2 regions of the Roseococcus sp. GW821-FHT12F05 genome follow, and region 2 is predicted to be linked to the other one. Evidence: riboswitches for the same ligand, from Rfam matches in the RefSeq annotation. Region 2 holds a riboswitch; the other holds the start of a gene.
What was found. A riboswitch is a leader RNA that binds a small molecule or an ion and turns the genes downstream of it on or off. The one in region 2 is predicted to bind thiamine pyrophosphate.

Region 1: linked by a shared signal. The riboswitch ahead of thiS (sulfur carrier protein ThiS) and the one ahead of thiC (phosphomethylpyrimidine synthase ThiC) in region 2 are both predicted to bind thiamine pyrophosphate.

What each region holds. Positions count from the first base shown of each region.
Region 1 is NZ_JBXAQB010000007.1:61,511-64,904, reverse strand. It holds gene AC1ROY_RS18195 (GTPase family protein) at 1-316, opposite strand, end outside; gene AC1ROY_RS18190 (thiazole synthase) at 387-1,199, opposite strand; gene thiS (sulfur carrier protein ThiS) at 1,203-1,439, opposite strand; TPP riboswitch at 1,482-1,592, opposite strand; gene AC1ROY_RS18180 (hypothetical protein) at 1,737-2,069, opposite strand; gene aroQ (type II 3-dehydroquinate dehydratase) at 2,432-2,887, shown strand; gene accB (acetyl-CoA carboxylase biotin carboxyl carrier protein) at 2,884-3,369, shown strand.
Region 2 is NZ_JBXAQB010000003.1:262,124-265,517, reverse strand. It holds gene AC1ROY_RS09675 (hypothetical protein) at 1-26, shown strand, start outside; gene thiC (phosphomethylpyrimidine synthase ThiC) at 64-1,878, opposite strand; TPP riboswitch at 1,923-2,033, opposite strand; gene AC1ROY_RS09665 (hypothetical protein) at 2,061-2,342, opposite strand; gene AC1ROY_RS09660 (Bug family tripartite tricarboxylate transporter substrate binding protein) at 2,425-3,394, opposite strand, start outside.

The sequences.
Region 1 (3,394 bases), on a different contig from region 2:
GGATGGTGGCGATGATCAGCCCGGGCGCCTCGCCCGCGAAGGCGATGTCGGGCGCCGGATCGTAGGGGACGCCGCTCTCCAGCCCGGTGGTGAGCAGGAAGCGGAGCTTCGGCGCCTCCATCGGATAGTCCAGGGATTCGGCTGTGGGCGTCGCCCGTTCGAGGACGTGGCGGACCACCGCGCGCCAGCCGTCGGTCAGCGCGGCCAGCAGGCTGGTCTGCCCCGCACCGGCGGGACCGAGGAGCCAGACCACCGGCATGGACTCGCCATCGGCCGGGTCCGGCATCGCCGCCGGCGGGGTCAGGAACTGCGACATGAGGGGAGGCTCCGCCGTGGCAGGGGAGCCTCTTCCTAGGCGGCCGGGCGGACTCCGTCCTTGAGCCAGATCAGGCGGGGCGGATGAGTCCCGTCATCGGGCTCGACGCATCCGCCCGGTAGTCGCGCGGCATGCGGCCGGCGAGGAAGGCCTCACGCCCCGCGATGACAGCATGCTTCATCGCAACGGCCATCCGCACCGGGTCCTGCGCATGGGCGATGGCGCTGTTCAGCAGCACCGCGTCGCAGCCGAGCTCCATGGCGAAGGCGGCCTCGCTGGCCGTGCCGATGCCGGCGTCCACCAGCACCGGCACCTTCGCGTTCTGCTTGATGCTGCGGATCATGTAGGGGTTCACCACCCCCATGCCCGAGCCGATCGGCGCGCCCAGCGGCATGATGGCGACGCAGCCCATCTCCTCCAGCCGCTTCGCCGCCACGGGGTCGTCCGCGCAATAGACCATCACCTCGAAATTGTCGGCGAGCAGGGCCTGGGCGGCCTCGAAAGTGCCGGCCATGTCCGGGTAGAGGTAGGGCGGCGGGCCCAGCACCTCCAGCTTCACGAGGTTCCAGCCGCCGGCCTCGCGCGCCAGCCGCAGGGTGCGCACCGCCTCCTGCGCCGTGTGGCAGCCGGCGGTGTTGGGCAGATAGGTGTAGTCCGTGGGCGGGACGAAATCCTGCAGCATGGGCGCCGAGGCGTCGCTGAGATTCACCCGGCGGACCGCGACGGTGACGATCTCGGCACCGCTGGCCCTGATGCTCTCGCCGGTCTGCTCCAGCGTCTTGTAGCGCCCGGTGCCCACGATGAGGCGCGACTTGAAGCGGCGTCCGGCCACTTCCCAGCTGTCGTCCGTGGTGTCGATGGGTGCGCGGATGTCGTCGGGCATGGCTCAGCCCCCTCCGATGAAATGGACGATCTCGATGGCGTCGCCGGCGCTGAGGAGCGTCGCGGCATATTGCGAGCGCGGCACGATCTCGAGGTTGCGCTCGACGGCGACCTTGCGCTCCGCCAGGCCGATCTCGGCCAGCAGGCCGGCGACGCTGGCGCCTTCCGGCATGGTCCGCGCCTCGCCATTGACCGTCAGCGCCAATACGGCGGCGGTGGGCGGCATCAGGGTGTCAGGCATCGCTCGCTTCATCCCACAGATCGATTCGAAGGGGAGGGTGGCGTGGTGCCTGTTGCCCATCCCTTCGCCGGCATGACCCGGATCAGGTTCTAAGGGTTGACCGCGTCATCCGCGGAATCTCAGCCCTCTCGAAGGGCTCCCCTTGGTCGATCGATGCTGCGTCCTCCGGCTCGGGAGAGTCAACATCCTGAGCGGAACATGGCGGCGGCCGGCGGGAGGAACAAGGGGCGGCCGCCCCTCGGCGGGAGAAGCGGCCCGCGCCCGCCGCCGCAACGGCTCCGGGCGCGGGCCTTCGGGTCAGTTGCGGACGGCCAGCGTGCTCGAATCGAAGTTGATGACGCGGTAGTTGTCCCCGACCTTCACGACGGCCCGCTCGCGGCCGAAGTCGACGGCCACGACCTCGGCGAGCGGCGTCCCGGCCAGCTGGAGGTTGTTGAGGAGGATGACCGCCAGGACCTCGTAGACGGAGTTCCCGTCGGTCGCGCGGCGCTGGACCTCCGCGCGGGTCTGGGGCGACAGCTCGGCCAGGATGGCCTGCTGAAATGCCGGGCTCGGCGCGGCGAAGGCGGAGGGCGAGGCGAGAACGGCCGCAAAGCCGGCGATGCGCGCCATGCGCGTGAACGTGATCATGTTGCGTTCCTTTTCTTGGTCGACACAGGCGCGGCCGGGACTCTCGCGGAGACGGCGAATTCACGTCCGTCTCGCGCCCGTCATGGCCGGCGGCGCAGGACCCACGACCGAGCGTCCCAACACAAAAGACGGAAGAACGGGCCGGACAACCGCGCGGCGGGCTTATAGGGCCGAAAAGAGACAATCTGCCGAGGCATGGGACTGACGGCACGTCATCGCTGCCGGATTCGCCGGCCCCGGAAAGAGGCGGCGCTGCCCCGCCTCCCCGGCCGCGCCGCGGGGATCGCGTCGGCCGGCGCTTGCCGGTGCCTGTTATCGCGTGCTAGCCCCGGCCCCTTCGAGAGGCCCCTCCGGACATCCACATGAACCTCATCGCCGTGTTCAACGGCCCCAACCTCAACATGCTGGGCACGCGCGAGCCGGAGAAATACGGCACTGCGACACTCGACGATGTGGAGAACCTCTGCGCCGAGGCGGCGGAGGAGCTGGGGCTGGCCATCGACTTCCGGCAATCCAACATCGAGGGTGAGCTGGTCTCCTGGATCCAGGAGTGCCGCGGCCGCGCCGCCGGCATCGTGATCAACCCGGCGGGCTACACCACCACCTCGGTCGCCATCCTCGACGCGCTGCTGGCGGTCGGGCTGCCGGTGATCGAGGTCCACATCACCAATATCCATCGGCGCGAGGAGTTCCGGCACAACAGCCTGGTCTCCAAGGCCGCCACCGGCGTCATCGCCGGCCTGGGCGTCGCGGGCTACGCGCTCGCGCTGCAGGCCATGGCGGGGCTGATCGGTGGAGACGAGGACGAAGACGCATGACGAGCGGCATCCAGTTCGACCCGGAGGCGATCCGCAAGCTCGCCGAGATCCTGCGCGAGACGGACCTGACCGAGATCGAGCTCTCCGAGAAGGACGCGCGCATCCGGGTGGCCCGCATCCTGCCGGCCGTGACGGTCGCGGCGCCGGTGATGCAGGCGGCAGCCCCCGCGGCGGCCGCGCCCGCCGCAGCCCCCCCGGCCGCGGCGCCGGCCTCCGCCGTCGACCCGGCGGTGCTGGACCTCAAGAATCCGGGCCTCGTGACCTCGCCGATGGTGGGTGTGGCCTACCTCTCGCCGGAGCCCGGGACGCCGCAATTCGTGCAGCTCGGCGCCAAGGTGACGCAGGGCCAGACGCTGCTGCTCATCGAGGCGATGAAGACCTTCAACCAGATCAAGGCCCCGCGCGCCGGCACGGTGACCCGCATCCTGATCGAATCGGGCACGCCGGTGGAATACGGCGAGCCGCTGGTGCTGGTTGAGTAGGTCCAACCACATGGGTCCCGCGCGC
Region 2 (3,394 bases):
AGCGCGAGGCTTCAACCTCGGCATAGTCGATCCGGGGAGGGCTCGCGCCCTCCCCTTTTTGCCTCAGTCGCCCGCGGCCACCGGCGGCAGGTAGATCGCACCGCCATTGCCGCGGAAGCTCTCGCTCATCTCGTCCATGCCCTTCTGGGCGGCGTCGCGGATCTCCTGCGTGATCTTCATCGAGCAGAATTTCGGACCGCACATCGAGCAGAAATGCGCGAGCTTGGCGCCCTCGGCCGGCAAGGTCTGGTCGTGGAACTTTTCCGCCGTCTCGGGGTCCAGGCCCAGGTTGAACTGATCGCGCCAGCGGAACTCGAAGCGCGCCCGCGAGAGCGCGTCGTCGCGCATCTGCGCCGCCGGATGCCCCTTCGCCAGATCCGCCGCATGGGCCGCGATCTTGTAGGTGATCACGCCCGTCTTCACGTCGTCGCGATCGGGCAGGCCCAGATGCTCCTTGGGCGTCACGTAGCAGAGCATGGCGCAGCCGAACCAGCCGATCATCGCCGCGCCGATGCCGGAGGTGATGTGGTCGTAGCCCGGCGCGATGTCGGTCGTCAGCGGTCCGAGCGTGTAGAAGGGCGCCTCGCCGCACTCCTCGAGCTGCTTCTCCATGTTGATCTTGATCTTGTGCATCGGCACGTGGCCGGGGCCCTCGATCATGACCTGCACATCCTGCTCCCAGGCCACCTTGGTCAGCTCGCCCAGCGTCTCCAGCTCGGCGAACTGCGCGCGGTCGTTGGCGTCGGCGATGCTGCCGGGACGCAGACCGTCGCCCAGCGAGAAGCTGACGTCATAGGCGCGCATGATCTCGCAGATCTCAGGGAAGCGTTCGTAGAGGAAGCTCTCCTTGTGGTGCGCGAGGCACCACTTCGCCATGATCGAGCCGCCGCGCGAGACGATGCCCGTCACGCGCTCGGCCGTCAGCGGCACATAGGCCAGCCGCACGCCGGCATGGATGGTGAAATAGTCCACCCCCTGCTCCGCCTGCTCGATGAGCGTATCCCGGAAGATCTCCCAGGTGAGCTCCTCGGCCTTGCCGCCGACCTTCTCCAGCGCCTGGTAGATCGGCACCGTCCCGATCGGCACGGGCGAGTTGCGCAGGATCCATTCGCGCGTGGTGTGGATGTTCCGGCCGGTGCTGAGGTCCATCACATTGTCGGCGCCCCAGCGGATGGCCCAGACGAGCTTGTCCACCTCCTCGGCGACGCTCGACGACACCGCGGAGTTGCCGATGTTCGCGTTGATCTTCACCAGGAAATTGCGGCCGATGATCATCGGCTCGCTCTCGGGGTGGTTGATGTTGGCGGGGATGATCGCGCGGCCGCGGGCGATCTCGCTGCGCACGAATTCCGGCGTCACGTGGTCGGGGATATCAGCGCCGAAGCTCTCGCCGTCCCGCTTCATGCCCAGCGCCGCGGCGCGGCCCATGTTCTCGCGGATCGCGATGTATTCCATCTCCGGCGTGATGATGCCGGCGCGGGCATAGGCGAGCTGCGTCACGGCCTTGCCCGCCTTGGCGCGCAGCGGCAGGCGGCCCTGGCGGTCGAAGAGGGGAACACGACGCTCCTCGCCGACCTTCAGCCCGTCATCCTCGGGCTTCTGCTCGCGGCCGGCGATGTGCTCGACGTCGCCGCGGGCCATGATCCACTCGTGGCGGTGCGGCGCCAGGCCGCGGCCGATGTCGGTCACGATGCGGGCGTCGGTGTAGGGGCCGGAGGTGTCGTAGACGCGCAGCGGCGGCTCGCCGCCGGAGACCTCGATCTCACGCATGGCGACGCGGATGTCAGGGTGGAGCTGACCGGCGACGTGCAGCTTGCGCGAAGCGGGCAGCGGGCCGGTGGTGACGTTGGGGCCTTGCGGCGGCAGGCTATCGGGCATTCTCGGACTCCCATCGCAATAGATTGAACGAAGGGAGGTGGCTGTGACGCCGAGTTGCCCATCCCTTCGCCGGCATGACCCGGATCAGGTTCGAAGGGTGACCGCGTCGCTCGCGGAATCTCAGCCCTGCGGAAAGGGCTCCCCTTGGATGAGGGAATCCTGCGCCTTGTTGCGGGCCGGAGTCAAACCCGGCCGGAGTTCACCGAGAAGAGCCAGAGCGGGAGGGCGGCGAAGAGGACGACCGTCAGCAGGGCGGCGACAAGGAGGATGCCGCCGCGCGGCAGGCGCCGACCGAGAAGCGCGGTGAGCAGCGCGGCCAGGAATCCCGAGATCAGGAAGTGGATACCGTAGACCGGCCAGAAGACGAGCAGCATGACGAGTCGGGCATCGATGCACAGCGTGATGACGATCGCTGCCAGCCAGCCGAGCGCCGCACCACCGAGTGCCAGAGAAAACCGTGCCATCCTCTCCAGTCCCCGCGGGTCCAGGGCCCATTGGTCGTCCCACTGGGCCCCTGGTGGGGAGTTTGAGGGGGCAGTGCCCCTCTCAATCCACCGTCGCGCCGGAGATTCGCACGACTTCCCGCCATTTCGCGAGGTCTTGTTCGATCACCCGGGTGAATTCCGCCGGCGTGTCCCCGATCGCCTCGAGTCCGAGCTCGCCGAGGCGCTGGCGCAGGGGTGCCTGCCGCAGTGCGGACTGCACCGAATTGTAGACCTTGCGAATGATCGGCTCCGGCGTCCCGGCCGGCGCCACGAGCCCGCTCCAGCCCGAGATCTCGTAGCCCTTCACGCCCTGCTCGTCGAAGGTCGGGATGTCGGGCACAGAGGGCCAGCGCTGGGCGCTGGTGATGGCGAGCGGCCGCACCTGGCCCTGCTGGATGAGCTGCGTCACGCCGTTGAGATTGCCGAACATGAACTGCACGCGATTGGCGAGGAGGTCCACGATCGCGGGACCGTCGCCGCGATAGGGGATATGGGTGATCTCGATCCCCGTCATCGCCTTCAGCATCTCGCCGGAGAGGTGCGTCGTGGTGCCGCTGCCGCCCGAGCCGTAGTTGAGCTGGCCGGGCCGCGCGCGGGCGAGCGCGATGAACTCCTGCAGGCTGTTGGCGGGAACCGCAGGGTTCACGATCAGCACGTTGGGCGCGGTGGTGATGCGCGTGATCGTGGAAAAGTCCTTGAGCGGATCGAAGGGCACCGTGCGGTAGAGCGCGGGGTTGATCGCGAGGATGCCGAGCGTCCCGTAGAAGATCGTGTAGCCATCGGGCGCCGAGCGGGCGACGTGCTCGGCGGCGAGGTTGCCGCCGGCGCCGGGCCGGTTGTCGATGACGATGGGCTGGCCGAGCTCCGGCGTCATGTACTGCGCGAAGAGCCGCCCGATGACGGAAGTGCCGCCGCCGGCGACGAAGGGGATCACCAGCCGGACGGGCTTGTCCGGGTAGGTCCCCTGGGCCTGGGCGGCCGTGCCCGCGATCAGCGCGGGCGCGGCGAGAAGTGTGCGTCTGGACAACAAC